Regions from separate parts of the Alicyclobacillus fodiniaquatilis genome, predicted to be linked through region 1. Evidence: riboswitches for the same ligand, from Rfam matches in the RefSeq annotation. Region 1 holds a riboswitch; each other region holds the start of a gene.

Region 1 (7,677 bases):
GAGCAGTATGAATAAAGCGTCTGAGCGGAGGCGTGATCGACCGGCAGATGTTTGAATCTGCTGGTGGTTGCCCCATCTCGGACAGGCGCTATTGTTCGTCATGTGTCACGACTTCATCAAACCATTTCAACTCGCGCGCCCCTTTATCGCTCAGCCCATACTGGCCGCGCCCTTCGCGAACAAACCAACCATACACGTTGCGGTAGAGGATACTCGTTGTTCTGGTACTTGTCCCCTTCGCGCGCAGCGCTGCGGGGGACTGAGTGCCATTTGTCTGCAGATGGCGCGCGATTTGAATGGCTTGTTCTCGGTAGGCCGTCACCAAGGGGCGGCGCGTGCTGCCACCAAGGTTGTAATCGCCGGATCGTTCGTGAAATTCGGCCAGCAGGGCGCGCCGCCCTTGGCGAGTGCGTTTGTGTTCGTACGGCTCCGGGTGCAATGCGATGGAGACCTTCGTTCGCGCACTGGACATATCGACAAAAATGAGGCCCAATTCCAGTCGACGCAACAGACGCCGGATCCCGCGCCACTTGCCTTTCATACCGCGTCCCTGCGGCCGCGGCATCGCGATGTAAACCGAATCTGTCAGCTGCTGGCGCGCAATCGCCTGAATCAGCACCGCACTGGAAAAGTGCCGTTTCAGTTCGATCACGATGACATCATCCCCCCGCACCGCCACCACGTCACAATCGCGGACTTCGCCGCGCACGGTGTAGCCGCGCGCTTCCAGATAACGCTTGATGGGCGGATAGAGATCTGTCTCGCGCACAGTCTGACTCATGGGTTAAACTCCTCCCCAGATGGCGCGCGCCACTAGGATCCGGCGTGCCCAGTCACCTTATGACTGGGCAAAGGCCTCCGGAATCTCTCGCGCTGCCATGAACGATTCTACTTCCTGTTTGACAGTGAGCAGTGTTCCATCATCGTCTTTACAACCAGCTACCCGTGTTATCCAGTTCGCGATGACGTCCATATCCTGCTCCACCATGCCAAGTGTGGTCACTGCTGGTGTGCCGATGCGGATTCCTGTCGGCAACCAAGGCTTGTCATCCCCGGGCAATGTATTTTTGTTGACGATGATGCCCGCTTTTTCTAAACGAGCAGCCAAGTAGCCGCCGCTCTTGGAGCGAACGTTCTCTGCGCTTTGCACAGCGTCAATCAGGAGAAGATGGTTTTCCGTGCCGCCGCCGACCAATCGAAACCCGGCTTGTTGCAGCGTCTGCGCTAGACGTTTGGCATTCTTCACAATTTGCGCCGCATATGCTTGGTAGCTTTCTGTTGCCGCCTCTTGCAGCGCGATGGCCATGGACGTAATCGTGTTCATATGCGGGCCGCCTTGGAGGCCAGGGAACACAGACCGATCTATCGCTTCACCCAATTCCTTGCGGCAGATAATCAAGCCCGCCCGCGGTCCACGCAGCATTTTGTGGGTCGTGGTGGTCAGGACATCAGCGTGCGGGAACGGATGTGGATGTTGCCCGGCAATACACAGGCCGTTGATGTGCGAGACATCGGCGACCAACAATGCGCCGACAGCTTTGGCGATCTCGCCAAGTTGCGCAAAATCGATGATGAGCGGATAGGCCGTCGCGCCGCAGAAGATCAATTTTGGCCGATGTTTTTCAGCCAGTGCGCGGACTTCCGCATAATTGATGACTTCATCATCGTTCAAATGGTAGTGGACTGCCTGATAGTAGCGCCCCGTGACACTGACATTGTGCCCGTGTGTGAGATGGCCGCCGTGTTGGAGGCTCAAGCCCATGAACGTGTCACCGGGTTCGAGGCAAGCGTTCAACACAGCAAGATTTGCTGGCGAGCCGCTGAGCGGCTGCACATTGGCGTGATAGCGTTCCGGATTTGGCGTAAATAAATCCAAGGCTCTTTGCATCGCCAAATGTTCAAGTGCATCGGTGTTCGCCTGCCCTTGATAGTAACGACCGTTGCGGGCCACTTTGTCGCCGTCTTGCCAGCGGTAGGGGTAACCCTCAGAATATTTGTTGGTAAACGATGTGGCCAAAGCAGCCAGGACATACTTGGAGGCGTAGTTCTCCGAAGGAATCAAACAAATCGTCTGCTGTTGACGCACATCTTCTGCTGCAATCAGCGCAGCGACCTCAGGATCGTGCATGGAAATGGCTTGTTTCAATTCGCCTAACATAAAAGCACCGCCTTTGCGTGTGTGTTGCACACTTGTTTTTCACCAAAATGAGGGAGAAAAACAAAGAGGTATTTGAGTTTCTCAAATACCTCTTGCCCAGGCGGTCGGCGAATCACCATGCGCTCCCCTGTGGTTTTCCACGTTCCGCCAGTCACGCATCGTGGTATGCAGTTATTTTTATCATACAGCGACATCTGATCGGAAACAAGGGTGCTTTGGGGCATACTATCCTCATATTTCAGTTGTTTATAATATGTGACCTGCAGGGTTAATTTTGAAGAGCGAGGGGATTCCAATGTCCGAATTGAGAAAAATACGCAACAATTTACCCGATGACGTAAAGCGACGTATGGCGGAAATACTCAATAAACACGTGGTAGATCTCACTGACCTTTTGATACAGACGAAGGTGGCGCACTGGAATGTGCGGGGGCCACATTTCATCGCGTACCACGAGTTGTTTGATGAATTGGCTGGACATCTTTTCGAATTGACGGACACCGTAGCTGAACGAGTCACCGCGCTGGGTGGCATCGCAGGTGCTCCTGTGCAAACCATTGCCGCGCAAACTTCGTTGCCGGTTTGGGCACTGGAGACGACGAAAGATTCGTCAGTTATGAGTGCACTGGTAGACCGTTGGGCTGTAGTTGCAAACAGCGCGCGTGAGGCGGTTGTAACAACTGCCGATGAAGATCCGGATACATCAGACCTCTTCACCGAAGTGTCACGCCAGTTGGACAAGGATCTTTGGTTTTTGGAAGCGCACCTGTCCGAGTAGGCAATTGTTCAATCATCGGTGTTTTGTGTGATGTTGAAAAGGGGGTGGCATTGGCCACCTTTTTTTCAATGGCCCCTGGAACCTTGATGTGTCCCTGCCGCAGCAATAACCACAAACAAGCGCGTGCAGCCTTCCCGGCACGCGCTTGTTTACCGCGGATGGTTGCTACTTTACCTTCTGACCCATGCGATCACGCTTCAACATCCTGCAGAAACGTCCGTATCACGCGAATGTACTCATCCGTCTGTTCCACTTGAGGCATGTGCGCGCTATTCGAAAACACGTGAAAGCGCGATCCCGGCACGAGCGAATGGTAATATCTCGTGGAGTCGGGCGAGGCTTCGTCGTAATGACCACAAGTAAACAGCGCGGGCACGTCGATTTCAGGCAACCGGCTTGTTCGGTCATAATCCTTGAGATTGCCAGTCGCAAAAAACTCCGATGGCCCCCACATCGTGTTGTACACCGCTGCGCCAAAAGCAGCATTACGCGCTTGGCGCTGTTCTGCTGGGATTTCGATCCGGCAGACGTGCTTATTCATGTACGCTTTCGACGCTTCCTTGTATGCGGCGGAATCCGTATCTCCACTTGCCTCACACGCGTTGAGGATGTTTTGAATCTCCTCTGGCAAATCGCGGCGATAACGCATGGCGTCTGCCATCCAGCGAGGCGCGCTGAGGCAAGGACTCGAAAATACTGCGCTCTTTACACCTTCTGGTTCGGTTAAAAGATAGTCGGCCAACAGCATCGTGCCCCAGGAGTGACCGAGCAGATGCACTTTCTCCAAATCGAGCGCCGTGCGCAGCGTCGCCAGTTCGCGCACAAATCTATCTATCCGCCATAAGGATTTATCTGTGGGCCTGTCTGATTGCCCACAACCCAACTGATCATACAGAATCACGGGCCGTTCATCCGCTAAGGCAGAAAGGGGCCTCATGGAGAGGTGGGCACTGCCGGGACCGCCGTGCAGGACGACCAGCGGCGTCTTGGTGACGTCACCGGACATCTGATACCAGACACGCCCGCCTTCAACTTGGACAAACCCTTCTTTATGCATCTGTTAGCACCTTCTTATCGAGATTAAGACGCAGGGGGGAAACACATGATGATTTCTAAGTCACCATCGGCGCTTTCAAAGCCGACTTTCGCCACTGCCGCAGGAATAAACAGCGTGTCCCCTTGTTTGACAGCAAGCTGTTCATCTCCATAGTGCAACTGCCCAGCGCCGGAAACCACAATCAGCGCCGCAAAACTTCCGTTCATTTCTTTTGCGTAGCGCCCCTTGATGGACAGGCGGTTCATGCCAAACAGGGAAGTGCTGTCTTCGCCAATCAGCACGGCTTCCTCAGCCGCTTCATCGCTGTGGATGATTTTGGCGCTGATGCGCCAACGCTGCAGTGTTTCGTCCAGGGTCAGCGTGTCATAGTGGAAGCAGTCGAATATCTTCTCGAACCCTGCCCCTTGATGACACATTTCGTCAGAGACCGTATTCCCCTGCGGTGTCGTCCGTTCGAGGCGGATGGTATAGTCGGTCGGCTCCTGAATCTCAATCAGAAAACAACCGGAGCCAATGGCATGGGGAACACCGCCTTCAATCAGATAGATCTCGCCCGGATGCACGGGGATTTTGTGCAGTGCGTTCATCATGCCAGCAATATCTTGAGTAGCGAACAAACGCTGCCAGCTTTCGCGTGTGACGCCGGGCTTGAAGCCCAATAACACATAGGGCGCTTCCCCGTTCACTTCTCGACCGCCGAGAATATACCACGCTTCTGTTTTGCCATAGTCTGAACCAAAGACGGCTTTGGCAAACTGCTTGTCTGGATGCACCTGGATGGTCAATCTGCCTAGTGAGTCGATCACTTTAACCAATACGGCCGGATTGTCGCCGTACCGCTCGCAGTGTTTATCTCCTAAAAAAGCGCGCGGCTCTGCATCGATGAGGTCTTTTAAAAGCACTGTTTCGCCGTTAGCAAGGAGCACTTCGCTCAGCCCTTCGTTGACAACGCCATCTCGCGCTGGATTGCGCGCTTTGACGACGGAAGCAATCCATTCTTCGGGAAACGTGCCATCCTGCGGATTGGCGCCGCCTTGCCAGCGCTCAAGCTCTGCGCCGCCATCATACGTCCGCCAAACCCGCGTAGAAGAAAGTCGTAAAATTTTGTGTGCCATATCCTGATACATAAAGCCCTCCGTTGTCTCTATCCCAAGTATTGAGCCAAAGCCGTGTAAGAGAACTGGATAGATCCGTAATTGATGTTGGTCAACGCTGTACCGTCACTGGACAACAAATTGGAGCTAGTGATGGTCTCTGTTCCACTTGGAAGGGTTTGCGGACTTGTCAGGGTGATGGTGCCCACACCGTTTTGAATGTCCACTATGCCGCCATTGGCAAATGTGCCACTGTCAGGACTGAGGGCAAGTTGCACGGTGCCATTGAAATCGCTCACCGTGTTGTCGAGTGCTGTATCGTCGCATACACGCACTTGGATGGTGTTGTTGAGCGTCCCATCGCTGTTTTTGGTCGTATTGGTAAATCCGACGATGACTTGAGCTGGTTGGCCGTATACCTCAATTTGCGTTGTTGCATCGTTATTGCCATAGGTTGCAGTGACGGTGTAAACACCCGGCGTGCTGGATGAGAAATTTCCTTCGTCATCTACCGAGGCCTGTCCTTGTCCCTTCACAGTCCAGTTGACATCCTGCGCTGGAACGGTGATGGTGCCGCCTTTTGTCGCCGTGAGCGCAAGCTGCTCGGAAGCGCCGCTTTTCATACTGGTCGCGCCTTCAATTTGAAAGACGCCGCCATAATTGCCGATATTCCACGTTTTACCGTTCCATGTGAGCGGAGAGCCAAAACTTTTGATGATTTCATCCACATAGTAGATGGGCATGTACACCGTTTCCTGTGCATTGCTGCCCGCGCTCGGATCATGTGCGACGAGCGTATTGATTTTTTTCACCAGTTTGCCATTGACGTCGATGTTTGCATTGCCAGAACCTACAGCGATGCCAGCGCCGACACCCGCGCTGGAAAGTAGACTCCAGGTCTGTGAAGTACCGTCCCAACTGGCGACAAAACCAGCCGCTTTCAAAGCCTGATCGACATAATAGATAGGGATATATGTGGTTTTTGTTTGGCCATCGTATGCCGCAATGGCGGTTGGCGCCGAAATTTGCTGACCGTTTACATCTATTTTCGCGGTAAATTGTGTTTCGCTCGCTGCAAACGACATCGGTAAAAAGGTGCCTAATGACAACAAGCCGGCTGCGACAGCGACGGTGCTTGTGCGCTTCATGAAGCTCAATCCTTTCGTAGAGACCAAGATGTAAGTGAACGAAGGTGGCGGTGTACAGGGAAAGCGGCTTACAATTCAAGCGAAGCGATGACCGGGAAGTGATCCGACGGTAGCCGCCCCAGGTGTTTCTCTTGATCTACTTTGACGTTGTTGATAGTGACATTCGGTGTCGTAAAGATATAGTCAATGGTGACGCCCTCGTCGTGGAATCCGTGGAATGTGTGTTTGACGGGTTCATTCGACGCGCTGTAAGCATCCACCAGATCTGTCGTCTCACCGTCAATTTGCTGTGCGCCGCGGAAGAATTGAATCACGGCGTTGGTTGGTTCCGCATTCATGTCGCCCGTGAGAATCAGTGTGTGGGCGCCTGCGGCGCGTTTCTGGGCCATGCGTTGGCAAATCAACTTTGCGCCTTGCTCGCGGGCCTGTTGACTGACGTGGTCCAAATGGGTGTTGAAGAAGGTGAAGGTCACGCTAGGGTCTTCCTTCAGGGTGAAGTCTGCCCAGGTGCAGATGCGCACACAGGCGCTGTCCCAACTTACGCTTGCTTGTTGTTCGGGGGTTTCAGACAACCAGAACTGCCCGCTATCCTGGAGTTGAACGGCGTCTTTCCGATAGAATATCGCACAGTGTTCGTCTTCGTGATCGCCGAGGCGGCCGTGGCCAATCCACGCGTAGTCCGGAAGTTGTTCTGATAATGAGGAGAGCATGGTCGCCAGCCCTTCTTGCGTCCCAGCGACGAGTGGTTGATGGGTGTGGAAAACATCTGCTGCGCTTTCGATCCGGTTCGGCCAAGCGTTTTCACCGTCATAAGACGTGTGGACGCGTAAATTCATCGTCATGACTTTTAAGTTCATTGTGTAAGCTCCTTGTGTATGATGGTTTTGGTTGTCGAAGCGGTGTTTTGCAAAAATTGCAGTCATTTCAAATGAGCAAAACATCTTAATATAAAGAATAAATCAGTGCGCCAGCCTTCTCTCAATATTTGATGATAGAACATTTTAGATTGATATGGTAGACCGCCACTTGATCAGAACATCGTCATCGAAGGCACAAGCCAATGGGACGAACCAATGCGCAAGATTCGTCAAATCGGAGGGCAAAACGCGCAAGATTCGTCAAAAAAAATCTGCTGTGTCCAGTACAATCAATCATGGATACTTATCTTGCAAATAAAGTCGGCGTTTCGCCGCAGCGTCACGTGTTGCGCTATCTTGACTTAGACTCATGTTTTGCACCATGCTGCGCACGGCGAATATCCAGGAGGTGGACGTGCATGAATATATTTGATTTATCGGGCAAGACCGCGCTTGTCATTGGCGGCAACGGTGTTCTTGGCAGTTCTATGGCCTCTGCGCTCGTGCAGCATGGCGCCAAAGTTGCCATTGCGGGACGGGACATGGCAAAGGCGGACGAAGTCGTTCAATCGCTTGCGCAACACG
Region 2 (7,677 bases), on a different contig from region 1:
CGGCTGTTGAGGTATGATAACCACATTTCTGACATATATAGTACAACGCTTGCACACTCATCCCTCTCTTCGTTGTGTTTGTGAATCTCCGATAGTACACGCATCACTGCGAGCTATCTTCAGTTAGCGTCCATGTCGCGCCATTCCACGTACTCGACAGACCGATGCTTCAAAATAGGTTCTTTCTCGTGATTTAATCTAACAAATTTCTATCAACAAAAACTAAACACAAATCGCGAATCTTTCTATATTTCAAAAGTCAATCAGCTTCACAAATTATGAGCCAACTCGATTGTGACATCACCTGCTCGTTTCGGCTCGACATCACACAATGCAGAGATCGTAATTCGTGCATTGTATAGGAAATGCGGCTTAATCTGCCCACAAAATGCAAATGGGGTGGCCGCCCTTTCGGACAACCACCCCAAACCGCATCTCTACGGTCTATCTTATGGAGCCACCTGTCGGATTTGAACCGACGACCTGCTCATTACGAGTGAGCCGCTCTACCCCTGAGCCAAGGTGGCAAAAAATAGCGGCGGAGGGTTTACCCCTCAACATACAGCAGTTTATCGTGTATGTTGCCCATCTATATTCCTGCGCGAACTGAACGGGTGCTTACGAAGCATTTGGCGGAGAGAGAGGGATTCGAACCCTCGAGACGGGTTTATCCGCCTACACGATTTCCAATCGTGCTCCTTCGGCCAACTCGGACATCTCTCCGTGAACCGTGTCACGCGACGTTTAGTATCATAGCACGGTCTTGTCCAAATGCGCAAGCTTTTTTTGTTCAAAATTTCATTAGAAAATTACTGGGTTACACTGGACTGATTGAGTAATATATCATTTAACGCCAAAACATCGTTCAAGATGAAATCAGCCTTTAGCTCTTCGAATTTGGGCCGTGCCAATTCGCCTTCTAAACCTGTCAAAACGGCGGCAAATGACGCACCCAGACTCTTGGCCGCCAGCGCATCTGCGATAGAATCCCCGACAATGAGCACCTCATTGCGGCAGTCCAGCGGCAGACTTTTTGCAAGCAGCGTCTGTGGCTCATGTTCGCCTGTGAGGCTGCGCAGATAAGAGAACGGATGCGGCTTCGACAACGGACGAGCCGCCGGCACTGCCGTCTCCGCCTGTAAAACATCCGAAGCCGTGGTGACGTACTGTACCGAAAAGAAAGACCACCAACCAAAGTGCGTCAGCGGCACCTCGGTCTCAATGCGCGGTCGCCCTGTACCTATACCAAGATGGATGCCCCGGCCCTTCAACTGTTCGAACAGCAAAGCCAGTGATTCCGGCGCCACAAGCGGCTGTTCACTCGCCAAAAAGCCTTGTTTGCCAATGCTTTGTCCACTGTATTCATCGCCGAGGTACCACTCCTGGAACGTATCGCGGCCCAACGCCCACAGACTCTGCTCGTCTGCTTCCGGCGCTACTTCTCGCAGTAAAGCGCGCGCAATGGCAAACAGTTCGTCACGCGACGTCGCTCTGCCAAAAACGTCATCATACGCCTGCCAAGCGACACGTGTTGACCCAATGTTCTCCCGTATCAGTGCACCCAGTTGACACAACGCATCCGCCGTCCAGCCGTCTCGGAGCGCCGCTTCAACCGCTTTGGCGACCGACTCCGTGCGGGGCAGTTGACCCAACAATGCCGCAAATTCAGCCACGAAGCCCAAATACACCATATCCCAATTGGCGTTGACACCCACGTTCTTCAACCGCTCCAGCACTTGATCACGCTGGAAGACGGCGGATCGAACCGCTTGAATCTGCTCGTCGTCAGGTGTCATCGATATTCCTGGTTGGCCCACATCTGCCCCAAGAAAACGCGGACTGCCGAGCAATTCATAGATGGTCAAAGCCGATGCGTCAAAATAGCGCTCTTCGCTCAACATGACACCATCAATATCAAATAAAACCGTGTTAAACAATCAACCCGCCTCCAGTTATATCACCTTGGCACGACAAACACTCACTGATGTTGACGCGCGAATGCCTGCATAAACTCGGCAAACCGATGCGCAGCCGCCGCTGGCACAGCATTGTACAGCGATACGCGACACCCGCCAACCGAGCGGTGCCCTTTCACACCGACAAATACTTTCGCCTTCGCCTCTGCGAGGAATTTTTTCTCCAACGCTTCATCCCGCAGGCGGAAAGTCAGATTCATCGCAGACCGAGCAGCAACTTCCGCATGTCCTACGTAGAATTCCGGGTGTTCGTCAATGACCGAGTAAATCGATGCCGCTTTTGCTGCATTTTGTCTTTCGATGGCAGTGACTCCGCCCTGCTCCGCAATCCACTCCAACACAAGGCCCATCACATACACAGAGAATGTCGGCGGTGTGTTGTACATAGAATTGTTTTTGGCATGGACGTTGTAATCCAGCATAGTCGGGACATGCTGATTCGCCTTGGCCAACAGTTCTTCGCGCACAATGACCACTGTCAGTCCAGCAGGCCCCAAATTCTTTTGCGCGCCCGCATAAATCAAGGAAAAATCCTGCACCGGGATCGGACGCGATAAAATATCACTCGACATATCCGCAATCAAAGGAACGTTCACCTTGGGGAACGAGGACCATTGTGTGCCATAAATTGTGTTGTTGGATGTAATATGCGCATAAGCCGCACCTTCCAACAAACCCACATCCAGGTGTGCCGGAATGGTTCGGTAACCGCCCGCTTTTGCCTGCTCGTCGCAGCGCACTGCGCCAAACTGCTGCGCCTCTTTCACCGCCTTTTCCGACCACACGCCAGTCAGCACATAAGCCGCAGTTTGATCACGCCCCAAGAAATTCATCGGAATCATGGCAAATTGCAAGCTGGCGCCACCTTGAAGGAAGAGCACACGGTAGCCATCCGGAATCGACAGCAACTCGCGCAAGCGCGCTTCCGTCTTCGCTTGAATCGACTCATATGTGTCACTGCGATGACTGAGTTCAAACACGCTCATGCCCGTATAGTTGTAATCGGTTATCTCCCGTTGAATCTGTTCCAGCACAGGCAAAGGCAAAGCAGCTGGGCCCGCGTTAAAATTATCTATCCGGTGCATGTCATTCCCTCCTCACAGTTCGATTGCCCGCACCATGGAAATACCATCTACCTTCGCGATCTCGGCGATGACATCGCTCGACAATGCCCTGTCTACCGTCAACAGCATCACGGCTTCGCCGCCGCTCTCCCGGCGACCGACCTGCATGCCCGCGATGTTGATGCGCAAATTGCCGAGGCATGTGCCAATGTGTCCGATCATTCCGGGTTTATCCACGTGGCGCGTAAACAGCAAATTGCCTTCAATCGGCATGTCGATTGCATAGCCATCCAACTCGACTAAACGCGGACCAGATTCATGATATAATGTGCCGCCTACCCGATGCGTCCCATTTTCTGTGACGAACGAGATGGAAATTTCATTCGTGTAGACAAGTCCGCGCGACTCGCGCACTTCCTTGACGCGCAGCCCTGCTTCTTCCGCAAATGTGAGCGCGTTGACATAGTTGATATCGTCGCTGTATTGAAATCCGAATAGCCCCTTGAGCACCGTTCTGGTCAAATAGCCGCCATCTCGTCCCGCAGCATCGCCAGTGTACGTGACGGTCATTTCCGAAGGCGCGCCTTGCGCAATATGCGCCGCGAACAGGCCCAGTTTTTCCGCAAGCACAAGATAGGGCGCCAATTGCGCCTTCTGCTGCGCATTCAAACTCGGTAGATTGACCGCATGCTCAAACGGTTCGTCCATGAGCACGTGAATCACTTGCTCTGCGACCTGAATCGCCACGTTTTCTTGCGCCTCCACCGTCGAAGCGCCGAGATGTGGCGTCAGAATGACATTTTCAAATTGACGCAAAGGATGATCTTCCAGTAAGGGCTCCGACTCGAACACATCCAACGCCGCGCCTGCAACGCGTTCTTCCGCCAAAGCTTCACATAGGGCCTGTTCATCAATGATGCCGCCGCGCGCGCAGTTGACAATGCGAACTGTTGGTTTTACCAGCGACAGCCGCTCTCTGCCAATCAGGTGGTGCGTCTCCTTCGTCAACGGTGTATGAACCGTGATAAAATCGGCGCCAGCGACCGCCTCGTCAATACTTGCCTTGACAACACCCAAGCTGTTTGCGCGTTCCTCTGTCAAAAATGGATCAAAACCAAGCACTTGCATGCCGAACACTTTCGCGCGTTTCGCCACTTCTGTGCCGATTCTGCCCATGCCCAGCACAGCGAGTGTCTTGCCACGCAATTCAACACCCACCCAACGCTTGCGGTTCCATTTCCCGCCGAGCAAGTCCCGATTCGCCGCTGGGATATGCCGCGCCAAACTGATCATCATGGCGAACGTGTGCTCAGCCGCAGCGATGGTGTTGCCGTCCGGCGCATTGATGACCAGCACGCCTTGTTTTGTCGCAGCCTCCAAATCGATATTGTCCACGCCCACACCTGCGCGGCCAATCACTTTTAGGCGTTTGCCGGCTGCAATGACCGCTTCATTCACCATGGTCTGTGAACGAACGACAAGCGCATCCGCCTCTGCAATGGCTTCTAGCAGCTCCGTTTCCGATAGATTTGTTTGCACGTCGACCTGTACGTCTGGAACACCTTCCAATACTTCAATCCCACTCTTAGCAATATCGTCTGTGACCAATATGCGGAACATCCATGCTTCCCCCTTGTTCAAAAAACAGCCTACAAAAAAGCCACCAGGACACTTTGAACCAAATCAAAGCGCCCAGGCGGCCGGCATCGCAACACGTCGCACTCCCCTGTGGTATGGTCCACTATCCGCCAGTCATGCAACGTTTTATTGGTGATTTCATGGTTTTACACGTCCTACGACAACGCCATTTACAGTTACAACGTTTCAGAACCGCAACCATCCATGTCGATGGAAAGCGCGCAAACAGCGCACTGCCAGACCACCGAATTTATTTTCAGGATAGACCGCCATGCGTGATGCATCCCACACCAGCAGAATCATGAAAATGTCAGTCAATCGAGGCATCGCGGATGGCGCACGCACAGGTATCAACTTTATTTTCAGGATAGAAGAGGTTGTATACATGCGTCAAGTAGAAGAGCCAAAATATATTCTATACTGAACATTCCAATACAGCAACCGAAACCCAAACCAGCCAGTTCGCATACACAAAACTGGCTGGTTTCGCATTAAGATTCCGTCACCGTGAGATCAGCTTCCCTCTCCGCTTCAACAAACGTGCGATGCAATGCCTGTACGGCCGCCTCCACATCACCTGCAGGAATCACGCAAGACACCTTGATTTCCGAAGTGCTGACCATCTGCACATGAATATCTGTGTCGCGCAGCGTGACAAACATCTGTGCGGCAACACCAGGATTGCTGATCATGCCTGCCCCGACAATCGACACTTTCGCCAACTCAGCCGCGCTTTCGATCCGCTCGAAATGAAGCCCGTTCCGCAATGTTTCAACGACTTCAACCGCTTTGTCGATGTCTGCCTCATTTACCGTGAATGCGACATCGACCGCAGCCTCACTGACCACACTTTGGACAATGACGTCGACATTGACGCCGTGTTCTGCAAGCTTCGAGAAGATGGATGCCAACCCGTGCTGCTTTGTCGGCACACCAATGACCGCAATCCGCGCCACCTGACGTTCAAATGCGATGCCTGTAACGACCTGACGCTCTTCCATTTGATTCTCCATCATAGACACGACTTGTGTTCCATCCTCCTCTGAAAAACTCGAACGAACGATTAACCGCACCGAAAAATGCTTGGCATTTTCAACCGCGCGCGGGTGCAAAACCTGTGCGCCGAGGTTGGCCAACTCCAGCATTTCATCGTATGTGACATAGTCCAGCTTCTTCGCTTGCCGCACCACACGCGGATCTGTCGTATAAACCCCATCGACATCCGTATAAATTTCACACGCGTCCGCTTCGAGCGCAGCCGCCAGCGCCACCGCCGACGTATCGGAACCGCCGCGTCCAAGCGTTGTAATCTGGCCTGCTGCAATCCCTTGAAAACCAGTTACAATCGGTGTAATTCCTTGTTCCAACAATGTCTTCAACGCGTTTGTGTCAATCGACGTGATGCGGGCGTTTTTATGCACCGCCTCTGTCTCAATCCCTGCCTGCCACCCCGTCAAGGACATCGCAGGACAGCCAATGTGAATCAAACGCATGGCCAACAGACTTGCAGACACCTGTTCTCCTGTCGCCAAGAGACTGTCCATCTCCCGGTCAGCGGGCTTATCCACAAGCTCACTTGCCAATGTCACCAAAGCATCTGTACTATGCCCCATCGCCGAAACCACGACGACGCACTGATCCCCTTTGGCCACAGTTCTGCGCACACGCTCGGCAACCGCCCGGATTCGCTCCGTCGTGCCGACTGATGTGCCGCCATATTTTTGTACAATGAGCACGGTCTCCACTCCTTACAGTTGCGGTACCTCTCTCTATTTTGCCTATCATACCGCACATGACAGGGATCGAAAAGCCCGTGCTACAAAATTCCGATTTATTCCACAGACTTCAAGCCAAGCCGCAGCGTTCTTTTGCCAACGCCAGCTGCAATTGGACCGCAGAAGGCGCAGTTCCGCCCCGCGATTGGCGGGCGCGCACAACCGATGAGGGCGACAGGATATCATAGACGTCTTCACCGATTGCAGCGACTTTTTCCTGCAAGAAAGCCAGAGGCAAACCAGCGAGGTTCGTTCGCCGCCCAATGGCAGTCTGCACCCACTCGCCGACAATGGCGTGCGCTTCGCGAAATGGCACGCCCAAGCGCACGAGATGGTCAGCCAAGTCCGTGGCATTGGAAAAATCGTGGGCGAATGCCGCTTCCAGTCGATCCGTCCGGATTTGCATGCTCGAAATCGTCCCCGCCATCAAATGAAGTGCCGGTATGACCGTGTCGACGGTGTCAAAGGCGCCCTCTTTGTCTTCTTGCAAATCTTTGTTGTAGGCTAAAGGAAGTCCCTTTAACACCGTAAATAAACCCAGCAAATGGCCATACACACGCCCCGTCTTGCCCCGAATCAACTCCGGCACATCTGGGTTTTTCTTCTGTGGCATCATGCTCGAACCCGTCGCATACCGATCCGCCAGTTCGATCCAGCCAAACTCCTCCGTCGACCACAGCACCAACTCTTCTGACAAACGAGACAAATGCGTCATGATGGTCGACGAGGCAAACAGCAGTTCCAAGAGATAATCCCGGTCAGATACAGCATCCAACGAATTTTCGTACAATTGCGTAAAGCCAAGCTCGTCCGCGACCATCTGTCGGTCGATTGGGAATGTGGTCCCAGCCAGGGCGCCCGCGCCCAGCGGCATCATATCCGCATGCGCCAACAGCGTTTGAAACCGCTGCTTATCGCGTTCCAACATCCATACATACGCCAAAAAATGATGTGCCAACAAGACGGGTTGCGCTCTTTGCAAATGGGTAAAACCAGGGATGATGACCTCAAAATGCTGTTCCGCCTGTGTCGTGAGCGCTTGTTGCAACGTTTTGATGGCATCGAGAGTCTCACCGCAGACGTCCCGGACAAACAAGTGCATGTCCAAGGCAACTTGGTCATTGCGGCTTCTTCCTGTATGTAACTTGCCCGCCACTGGCCCGATACGTTCCGTCAAAAGTCGTTCGACATTCATGTGGATATCTTCATCGTCGAGACGAAATT
Region 3 (7,677 bases), on a different contig from region 1:
CGGTTCTTGGGGATTTAGTGGATATTGAGGGCCTCTATGAATCTCTGCATGAAGTCGTCGGGGAAGAGGGAGAATTGGAGCGCTATGAAGGTGCCCGCCTTCGAGTCCTAGGGGTTTGTTACGAATTGCGTCACGCACTCATGGGCGACCGGGAAATCGAGTTTAAAGAGAATGGATTGGACACAGAAAAAATCAAACGCTTTGGCGTGATCGCACAAGACAAGAATATCTATTATAAAATTGAGGTTTTGTGGCCAGAGCTATTATTTGTCGTCATGGTTCTAAACGATTTCATTTGGTTTTATGCCAAAAAGCAGACGAAGTCCAGTTTTACGCCCCTGACTGAATGGCGAAATTCGTGGAATCCAACCATTTCACAAGTGAGAATGTTTCAAGCGGCAGTTGCCAGATGTCTGAGTGAAACGTTATCTGAAGCTTCATTTCCCCGAGTGCTGAAGCAAATGAACAGAGCGTATCCCTGGATGGACAGCTATCTCTTCCAGTACGTAGATCTGCTAAACATTCGCTTTCTTGAAATGGATCGGGATACTCGTCGGAAGAATATTTCTATCATGGTCAAGCGGTTAGCTGAGAAGAACAAGGAATATACGGAACTGGAACAAGAAGTGGCTGCTGCCGCTCGTCAGCATCACTGTACCGTTTTCGATATTAAAATTGGCCTCGATTATCCAGCAGATTTTGAATGGTGATGCTTCAGCGCGATTTGTAAGGTTGAGGAAGGCAGCCACATCGCTTCTGTTGTCACACAGTGCATACAGCGCATACAGCGCTTCATATCGGAATGACCTAATCACATAACACGGAGGCTGCCGCAGCGCGGTGAAAACTGCTGGCAGCCCCTTTTGATGAACATCAGGTGGCGAGAAAACAAAATTTAAGAAATCACACTTACCCCACTCGGAGAAAGGTTAACTGGTATCGTGGCGGTAATTGCATTTGTAGCCCCATTGATCACCGAGACCGTGCCAGGGTTTAACGTGCCTAAATTGCTGTTTGCAACGAAGATGGTGTTTGTTTCTGGGTTGATACCAACGCCAAATGGGGATGGGCCAACGGGAATCGTCGCTGTAATGGTGTCCGTGGTTCCATCGATGACGTCCACGTTGTTAAAGTTCTCGTTTGCCACATAAATGAGGTTTGTCGTCGAATTGACGGCGATTCCTGATGACAAGGCGTGGAACCCAGTCGTTACGTTCGTGAGGACAGTGTTTGTGGCACCGTCAATCACGGAGACAGTAGACGTCGAAAAAGGCGCTCTGTTCGACACGAAGATTTGATTCGTAGTCGTGTTGACAGCGACATCGAAAGGAGTAAGGCCGATATTGGTGGAAATCGTCGCGACTACTGTATTTGTGTTTCCGTCAATGACGGACACGGTATTGCTTGCGGAATTCGTCACATAGATTCTATTTGTCACCGAGTTCACCCCCACACCGGATGGCGACGAACCTACTTGAATGGTTGCGATCACGATGTTGAACGCGCCATCGATGACGGATACGGTGGTGCCAGCTCCGTTTGCGACGTAGATGGCATTGGTCACTGGATTCACACCAACGCCTGCAGGGTCGGTCCCTACAGGAACAGTTGCAATCACCGTCCCCATGTTTGCGTCAATGACTGAAACAGCGTTACTGTTAGAATCCGAAACATATACCCTATCCGTTGTATCATTCACACCGATCCGACTTGGGCTGGTCCCTACAGGCGCGGTGCCGATAACCGTATTCGTATTCCCGTCGATGATGGACACATTGTTGCTCCCGAAATTTGCGACGAATATCCGATTGCCTAAGGCCGCTTCGGGGAGGGCAGTCGTCTCTGCTTGCAGAACACGTTTTGCTGCGTTTACGGCGCCAGTCGAATCGGTGGTAAATGAGTTCACGACCACGTTTGTACTACCAGTTACGTTGACCTGCAACTCGTATCCCTGAAAACCTGTAATGCTCATGGTCTTTGTGATGCCGCTTTGCGCATTCAATGAGAACAGTTGGTGATCCACTTCAATGCTTGAAGTTTCGGATGAGCTACGTACGATCTGAAACAGGACTAACTCTACTGCTGCTCCTGTATTGGGGTCATCGTTTTTGATCATGACGTTCACAGTCGTCAGAAGTGGAGAGCCTTCGTTAAAAATAGGCCCGGTAGTAAATGAAGCCATCCTTTCGCCCACTTTCTTATCGGAATTTGACAAGGAAATTGCGTTCTTATCCATAAAAGCATATTCACTTATCAAGGGCGTGCATGGGGCATTCATACGGATGATATAGGCCTAACTTTAGACCTAATCAACAGCGCGCGGTGGCTTTACAAGTGGGGTGTACAAGCGCGATGTGAGCCGAACTATCTCATTGGGCACGAAGCAAATTCAGTGATATGTAATCCGTGGTACAATATGGACTAAACAAACGAAGGATAACCCTGTAAACTGTGTACTCATTGGACACAATGTAATGGAGGTGAGATGCATGGCGTTATCCAGGCGCTGTCATTCTATAACGCCATCGGCGTTTGGGCTTGCGATACAGGCGCTCGTTTTTCTTTCGGTGTCGGAAAATGTATGTCCTAGTCAAGAGATCGCAAAAATGATGCAGTCTGGGACGACATTCATGCGCCGTGTCATGGCTCCCCTCGTTCGTGCGAACCTCGTTGAAGCCAAGGAAGGACGAGATGGCGGATATTCATTAGCGAAAGCTGCGCATTTAATCACGGTGGCTGATGTCTATCGGGCACTGCAAGTGAGTGATCCGCTGGGCGCAGGCTTATTAGATTCAACTACAAACTGTCCTGGTGGAGAAAACATAAAGAAGATTTTTAGCGAGATGACAACTCGAACAGAGAAAAGCACCCTTGATATTTATGAACAGTACACGATTGAGCAGATTGCTGATCAGGTATTTGGGAATTAAGTTTATTTGCGAACTGTGCTTTACAAGGGCATAGTTGCGTCGTATACTGTGTTCAGATTGAATTCAGTATTCATGAGGACACTGTGATATATCTAGAGCATGATGACCAAATCAGGATTTTGGTGCATATAAAACTGTGTCTGAAATGGATTCAGTAAATGGCGGAGATCATCGCCATGCGTGCTACCAGCCAACAGCCTGGGGGAAAACCTTTCGCCGGAGTTGAGTGATGAATATCGCACTACAAATCGTTTGACAGTGTAGTTCAGAATGCATTTTGCAGTTTCAAGCACTGAAAGATTTGCTTACCACAAGGAGGAGTAAAGCATGGCTGCTGAGAAATTGAACATCGGGATTATCATTGGTAGCACACGTCAAGGTCGTGTGAGTCCGCAGGTAGGGGCATGGGTAAAAGGAATTACTGAAGAACGCGGCAAAGCAAACTACGAAATTGTAGATATCGCAGATTACGAACTGCCGTTTTTAGGCACAACCGACGGTACTGAACCAGGAATCGCAGCTTGGAATGAAAAACTCGCAAGCCTCGATGGCTTTGTTTTTGTGGTCCAAGAATACAATCACAGTATTACAGGTGCGTTGAAAAACGCGTTGGATTTAGCGCGTGAAGCATGGCAAAACAAAGCTGCTGGCATCGTGAGTTATGGTTCGAGCGGCGGTACTCGTGCGGCTGAGCATTTGCGCGGCATCTGTGCAGAATTGTCAATTGCAGACGTTCGCACGCATCCAGCCTTGTCGTTGTTTGTGGATTTTGAAAATTATTCCACGTTCAAGCCACAAGCACTGCATCTCAATAATTTGAACACCATGCTTGACGAAGTGGAAGCATGGAGCGGCGCGTTAAAGACCCTGCGCGTATAATTTAAAATGGAAGCCCGAATGTCGGATTTACATCAAGTATCCGATGTTCGGGCTTTTGCAGCTAACATTGTTCCACATGATTTTCTGTGTTAGGAGATTGTATTCTCTTGTGACAAAAGGGATTCGCTAAAATCAGCCATTTCTAACACAACAGGGCAGTGATCGCTCCCATATATGTCGGAATCGATTCGCGCGTCGGCGATGAATGGACGCAGTCTCGAAGAAACGAGGAAATAGTCGATCCGCCACCCCACGTTTCGCTCTCTCACTTTCGGCATATTCGACCACCAGGAATAGGCGTCGGTTCGTTCAGGATAAAGAAATCTGAAAGAGTCCGTGAAGCCGGTTTCGAGGAGCAGCGTCATCTTCTCCCGCTCTTCGTCTGTAAAGCCGGAATTGCCACGGTTGCTTTTCGCATTTTTAATGTCAATTTCCTGATGGGCAACGTTCAAATCACCGCAAATGATCACAGGCTTTCGAGCGTCAAGCTCCAGCAGATAGTTTCGAAACCGGTCTTCCCATTCCAGTCGATATGGCAGCCTGGACAGATCACGCTTTGCATTGGGCGTATAGACAGTCACAAGATAGAAGGCCTCAAATTCAAGTGTAATGATCCGCCCTTCAGGCTCTGTCTCCTCTTCCAAACCGTAACGCACCGAAAGTGGGTTGATTCGCGTAAATATCGCGGTTCCGGAATACCCCTTCTTCTGGGCGTAATTCCAGAACAACTTATATTCTTCTCCGAGTTCCAGGTGAATTTGCCCTTCCTGCAGTTTTATCTCTTGTAGGCAGAATATGTCCGCATTGATATGATTGAAATATTCGAGAAACCCTTTATTGACGCAGGCCCTTAAACCGTTGACATTCCAAGACACCAAATTCATCATTCATCACAATCTCCTTACAGCATGCAAAGCTCCAGTATGTACTATCGCAGTGTAGCATAAATCGCCACAGTACAAAGGCGGGCTTTCCAAGTCAAACTAGCACGAAGATGGTCGCTACGAAAACAAGCGTAAAAAGCACAGCAATAAGACGATATTCTCTGCTGCGGGATCGAACCCATTTTCTTCGAAGGGGTCTGATGACGAAATAGTATAGCGGGAGTTGAATACACAGTGCAAGTAAAGTTCCAAATACCTGTATGTATGGTTCTCCTTCAAGCATGTATGGACCCGCTTCTTGTATTTGTGGCAGGAGAAATACAAAAGGAAGGCTCACGATTGACAATATATTCATTACAATCACTTCAATGGTTGACCTAGTAAACAATATAAAAGCGAAATATGCGATAATATACCAATACAGCAATCTTCCGGATTGATCGCTTGTTTGGTATATATCGACAAGAGCGATGCACCACGTATAAGCAAATGCAACGATAGTAACCTCAGTCACCGCATAAATGTTTATAATTTTCTTTAATCTTGGCATTTCGTACGCCTCCTTAAGCGATGGCGAAATCAAAAGGGATAACTATCTGAAGATCAACAATACAAACCTAAGTGCCTTTGAAGTTGCTGAAATCATTAAGAACACGTTTAAGTTGTGAAGAACTTTGCGGCAGAAGCTTACATTGAGTTTAAACAGTTATAAGCATTGATATCAACCTCGTCATGTTTCGCCGTCAGATGATACCGCTTACTTTAGTATCTTTAACCGGTAGAAGAACGAGTCACGGTTCATGAATGGCCACTGTCTTGTGTACAAAGGGTTCGTACGGTGGATGAACGTCGGCATATCTACAAAGTACAAGTGCCGCCGACGTTGGAGCCCGAATTTTACGCACGGGCCAAGTCATCCCTTGTCGTGGGGGCGAGGCTCTCTGGAGGAAAGCCTTATTTGGAGAAAGTTATATTTGAAAATGAACGCGAAATTCAGAGATTTATGTGAATAAAGACGAAGCACATGAAGGGGATTCGTCCAAAAGCAGACACGGGATATTGAAAATTGCGTATAATCAACTTGTGACTATGTGTGACTGGCGAATCAAAGTGGAGTACCACAATGGAGCACATAGCCTGACGTAGCCGTTCGCCTGGGCTAAAATTTTTGGTGAAAGGGGCTTCCAACTGCATGGAAGAACTACGGCTACGCTATGGCATGAATCCACATCAGATGTCTGCGAAAATGATGTATGAGGGCTCGGCGCCTATCAAAATTCTAAACGGTGAGCCCAGTCTGGTTAATATGCTCGATGCATTAAATGCTTTTCAATTAGCGCGCGAACTGCGGAAATCGCTAAGCTTGCCTGCGGCTGCTTCGTTTAAGCATGTCAGCCCTGCGGGGGCAGCGGTCTATAGCCCATTGAGCGGCAATCTGAAAAAATCCTATTTTGTAGAGGATTTGGAGCTGTCTCCGTTGGCGGTTGCGTATGCAAGAGCGAGAGGCACAGACCGGATGTCTTCGTTTGGGGATTGCGCCGCGTTGAGTGACCGTGTTGACGTATCCGTCGCCCGGCTGTTGAAACGAGAAGTATCGGATCTCGTTGTTGCCCCAGGCTATGATAATGACGCGCTAGAAATACTGAAAACCAAGAAGAACGGCAACTACCTCATCCTTGAAATCGATCCCAATTACGAACCCAATCCGATTGAGCAGCGTACGGTATTTGGCATTAAGATAGAGCAGGAACGCAACAATGCGACCATTACGGAAGAGATATTGCAAAATGTGGTGACCACAAAAGCGTCCATTCCAGAGTCAGCAAAGCGGGATCTGCTCCTTGCAGCCATTACACTGAAGTACACGCAATCTAATTCAGTATGCTTTGCGCTGGATGGACAAACCATCGGCGTCGGAGCAGGACAACAGTCTCGAATACATTGTACAAGGTTAGCCGCTAACAAGGCGGACAACTGGTATCTGCGGCAACACCCCATCGCGCTGAACATGAAGTTTCACAAAGGGATTGGGCGACCCGCGCGGAATAACGCAATTGATCAGTGGACATGTGAAGAGCTGACTTTGCCCGAGATTCGTGAATGGGAGAACAACTTCGATGAGATTCCTCATCGTCTTTCTCGCCTCGAAACAAAGGAATGGTTAAAAGGACTTCAGGGGGTGGCATATGCTTCGGATGCCTATATCCCATTTAGAGACAATTTGGATCGAGCGAGCCAAAGTGGTGTCAAATATGTAGTTCAAGCTGGACACTCTTTGAGAGACGCGGAAGTCATCCGGGCTGCTGACGAATATGGCATGGTGATGGCTTTTGCGGGTCTTCGCTTGTTCCATCATTAAATGATAAGCATTGGAGATGCCCCTTTACTTGTTTGATCCGCTAGGGACTGGCGTAATCACATTCGTGCTTGAATTCGGCTTAGCAGCTGTAAATGAACCAAGGCGAATGTGATGCGTCGAAATCAAGACAAAAATCGCGATAATCACGACGATCACGCTGATGATTCCCTGCTTATTCTGCATGAGATTTCCCCCCTGTTTGATTTCGAGATATGCAAAATCATGCGATTTTACAATGTCACAACAGGTACTGCCGCTATTTTTCAATCGCCGTGCGTCACACAATACAGGTTTTCCAACGCAAACAGTGAAACAAGCGCGGCGAAGAAGATGTATCCGTTTACAATATCACTTATGAGGAAATATGTCCACACGCAGAGAAACAGCCAAGCGATATGTTTTTTCCGTCTGCTCAGTCTCATCTTATACATATCAAACATGTATCGCATCATATCGGCATCCCTCACTTTGCTTAAGTTATAGTATATTTTTTCTCCTTAAACAGAGGAAACATACCTGAGCTGCACTTCACTTTAAAAATAAAGGCATGCTTTCATTCCATCACCACAATGCCAGATTCAGTGTGCATAATACCTCCACCTATTCGTATAAAGTTGCGGTATAC

What was found. Region 1 has a riboswitch for ZMP and ZTP ahead of ACFSB2_RS14405 (serine hydroxymethyltransferase). Riboswitches for the same ligand answer to the same signal wherever they lie in the genome.
Region 2: another riboswitch for ZMP and ZTP. It lies ahead of serA (phosphoglycerate dehydrogenase); the one in region 1 lies ahead of ACFSB2_RS14405 (serine hydroxymethyltransferase).
Region 3: another riboswitch for ZMP and ZTP. It lies ahead of ACFSB2_RS23615 (phosphoribosylaminoimidazolecarboxamide formyltransferase); the one in region 1 lies ahead of ACFSB2_RS14405 (serine hydroxymethyltransferase).

The regions. Positions count from the first base shown of each region.
Region 1 is NZ_JBHUCX010000035.1:230,543-238,219, reverse strand. Features, by position in the region: gene ACFSB2_RS14415 (DODA-type extradiol aromatic ring-opening family dioxygenase) at 1-2, shown strand, start outside; gene ACFSB2_RS14410 (DUF2161 family putative PD-(D/E)XK-type phosphodiesterase) at 89-781, opposite strand; gene ACFSB2_RS14405 (serine hydroxymethyltransferase) at 839-2,158, opposite strand; ZMP/ZTP riboswitch at 2,246-2,323, opposite strand; gene dps (DNA starvation/stationary phase protection protein Dps) at 2,454-2,936, shown strand; gene ACFSB2_RS14395 (proline iminopeptidase-family hydrolase) at 3,127-3,993, opposite strand; gene ACFSB2_RS14390 (type I phosphomannose isomerase catalytic subunit) at 4,017-5,120, opposite strand; gene ACFSB2_RS14385 (hypothetical protein) at 5,138-6,235, opposite strand; gene ACFSB2_RS14380 (endonuclease/exonuclease/phosphatase family protein) at 6,304-7,092, opposite strand; gene ACFSB2_RS14375 (SDR family oxidoreductase) at 7,512-7,677, shown strand, end outside.
Region 2 is NZ_JBHUCX010000092.1:161,439-169,115, forward strand. Features, by position in the region: gene ACFSB2_RS22185 (histidine kinase) at 270-428, opposite strand; tRNA gene ACFSB2_RS22190 (tRNA-Thr) at 453-527, opposite strand; tRNA gene ACFSB2_RS22195 (tRNA-Ser) at 631-723, opposite strand; gene ACFSB2_RS22200 (HAD family hydrolase) at 810-1,937, opposite strand; gene serC (3-phosphoserine/phosphohydroxythreonine transaminase) at 1,979-3,061, opposite strand; gene serA (phosphoglycerate dehydrogenase) at 3,074-4,660, opposite strand; ZMP/ZTP riboswitch at 4,724-4,806, opposite strand; gene ACFSB2_RS22215 (aspartate kinase) at 5,170-6,414, opposite strand; gene argH (argininosuccinate lyase) at 6,524-7,677, opposite strand, start outside.
Region 3 is NZ_JBHUCX010000097.1:233-7,909, forward strand. Features, by position in the region: gene ACFSB2_RS23585 (DUF6904 family protein) at 1-710, shown strand, start outside; gene ACFSB2_RS23590 (beta-propeller fold lactonase family protein) at 896-2,182, opposite strand; gene ACFSB2_RS23595 (RrF2 family transcriptional regulator) at 2,490-2,930, shown strand; gene ACFSB2_RS23600 (NADPH-dependent FMN reductase) at 3,258-3,809, shown strand; gene ACFSB2_RS23605 (exodeoxyribonuclease III) at 3,899-4,693, opposite strand; gene ACFSB2_RS23610 (hypothetical protein) at 4,788-5,243, opposite strand; ZMP/ZTP riboswitch at 5,777-5,860, shown strand; gene ACFSB2_RS23615 (phosphoribosylaminoimidazolecarboxamide formyltransferase) at 5,886-7,052, shown strand; gene ACFSB2_RS23620 (hypothetical protein) at 7,077-7,235, opposite strand.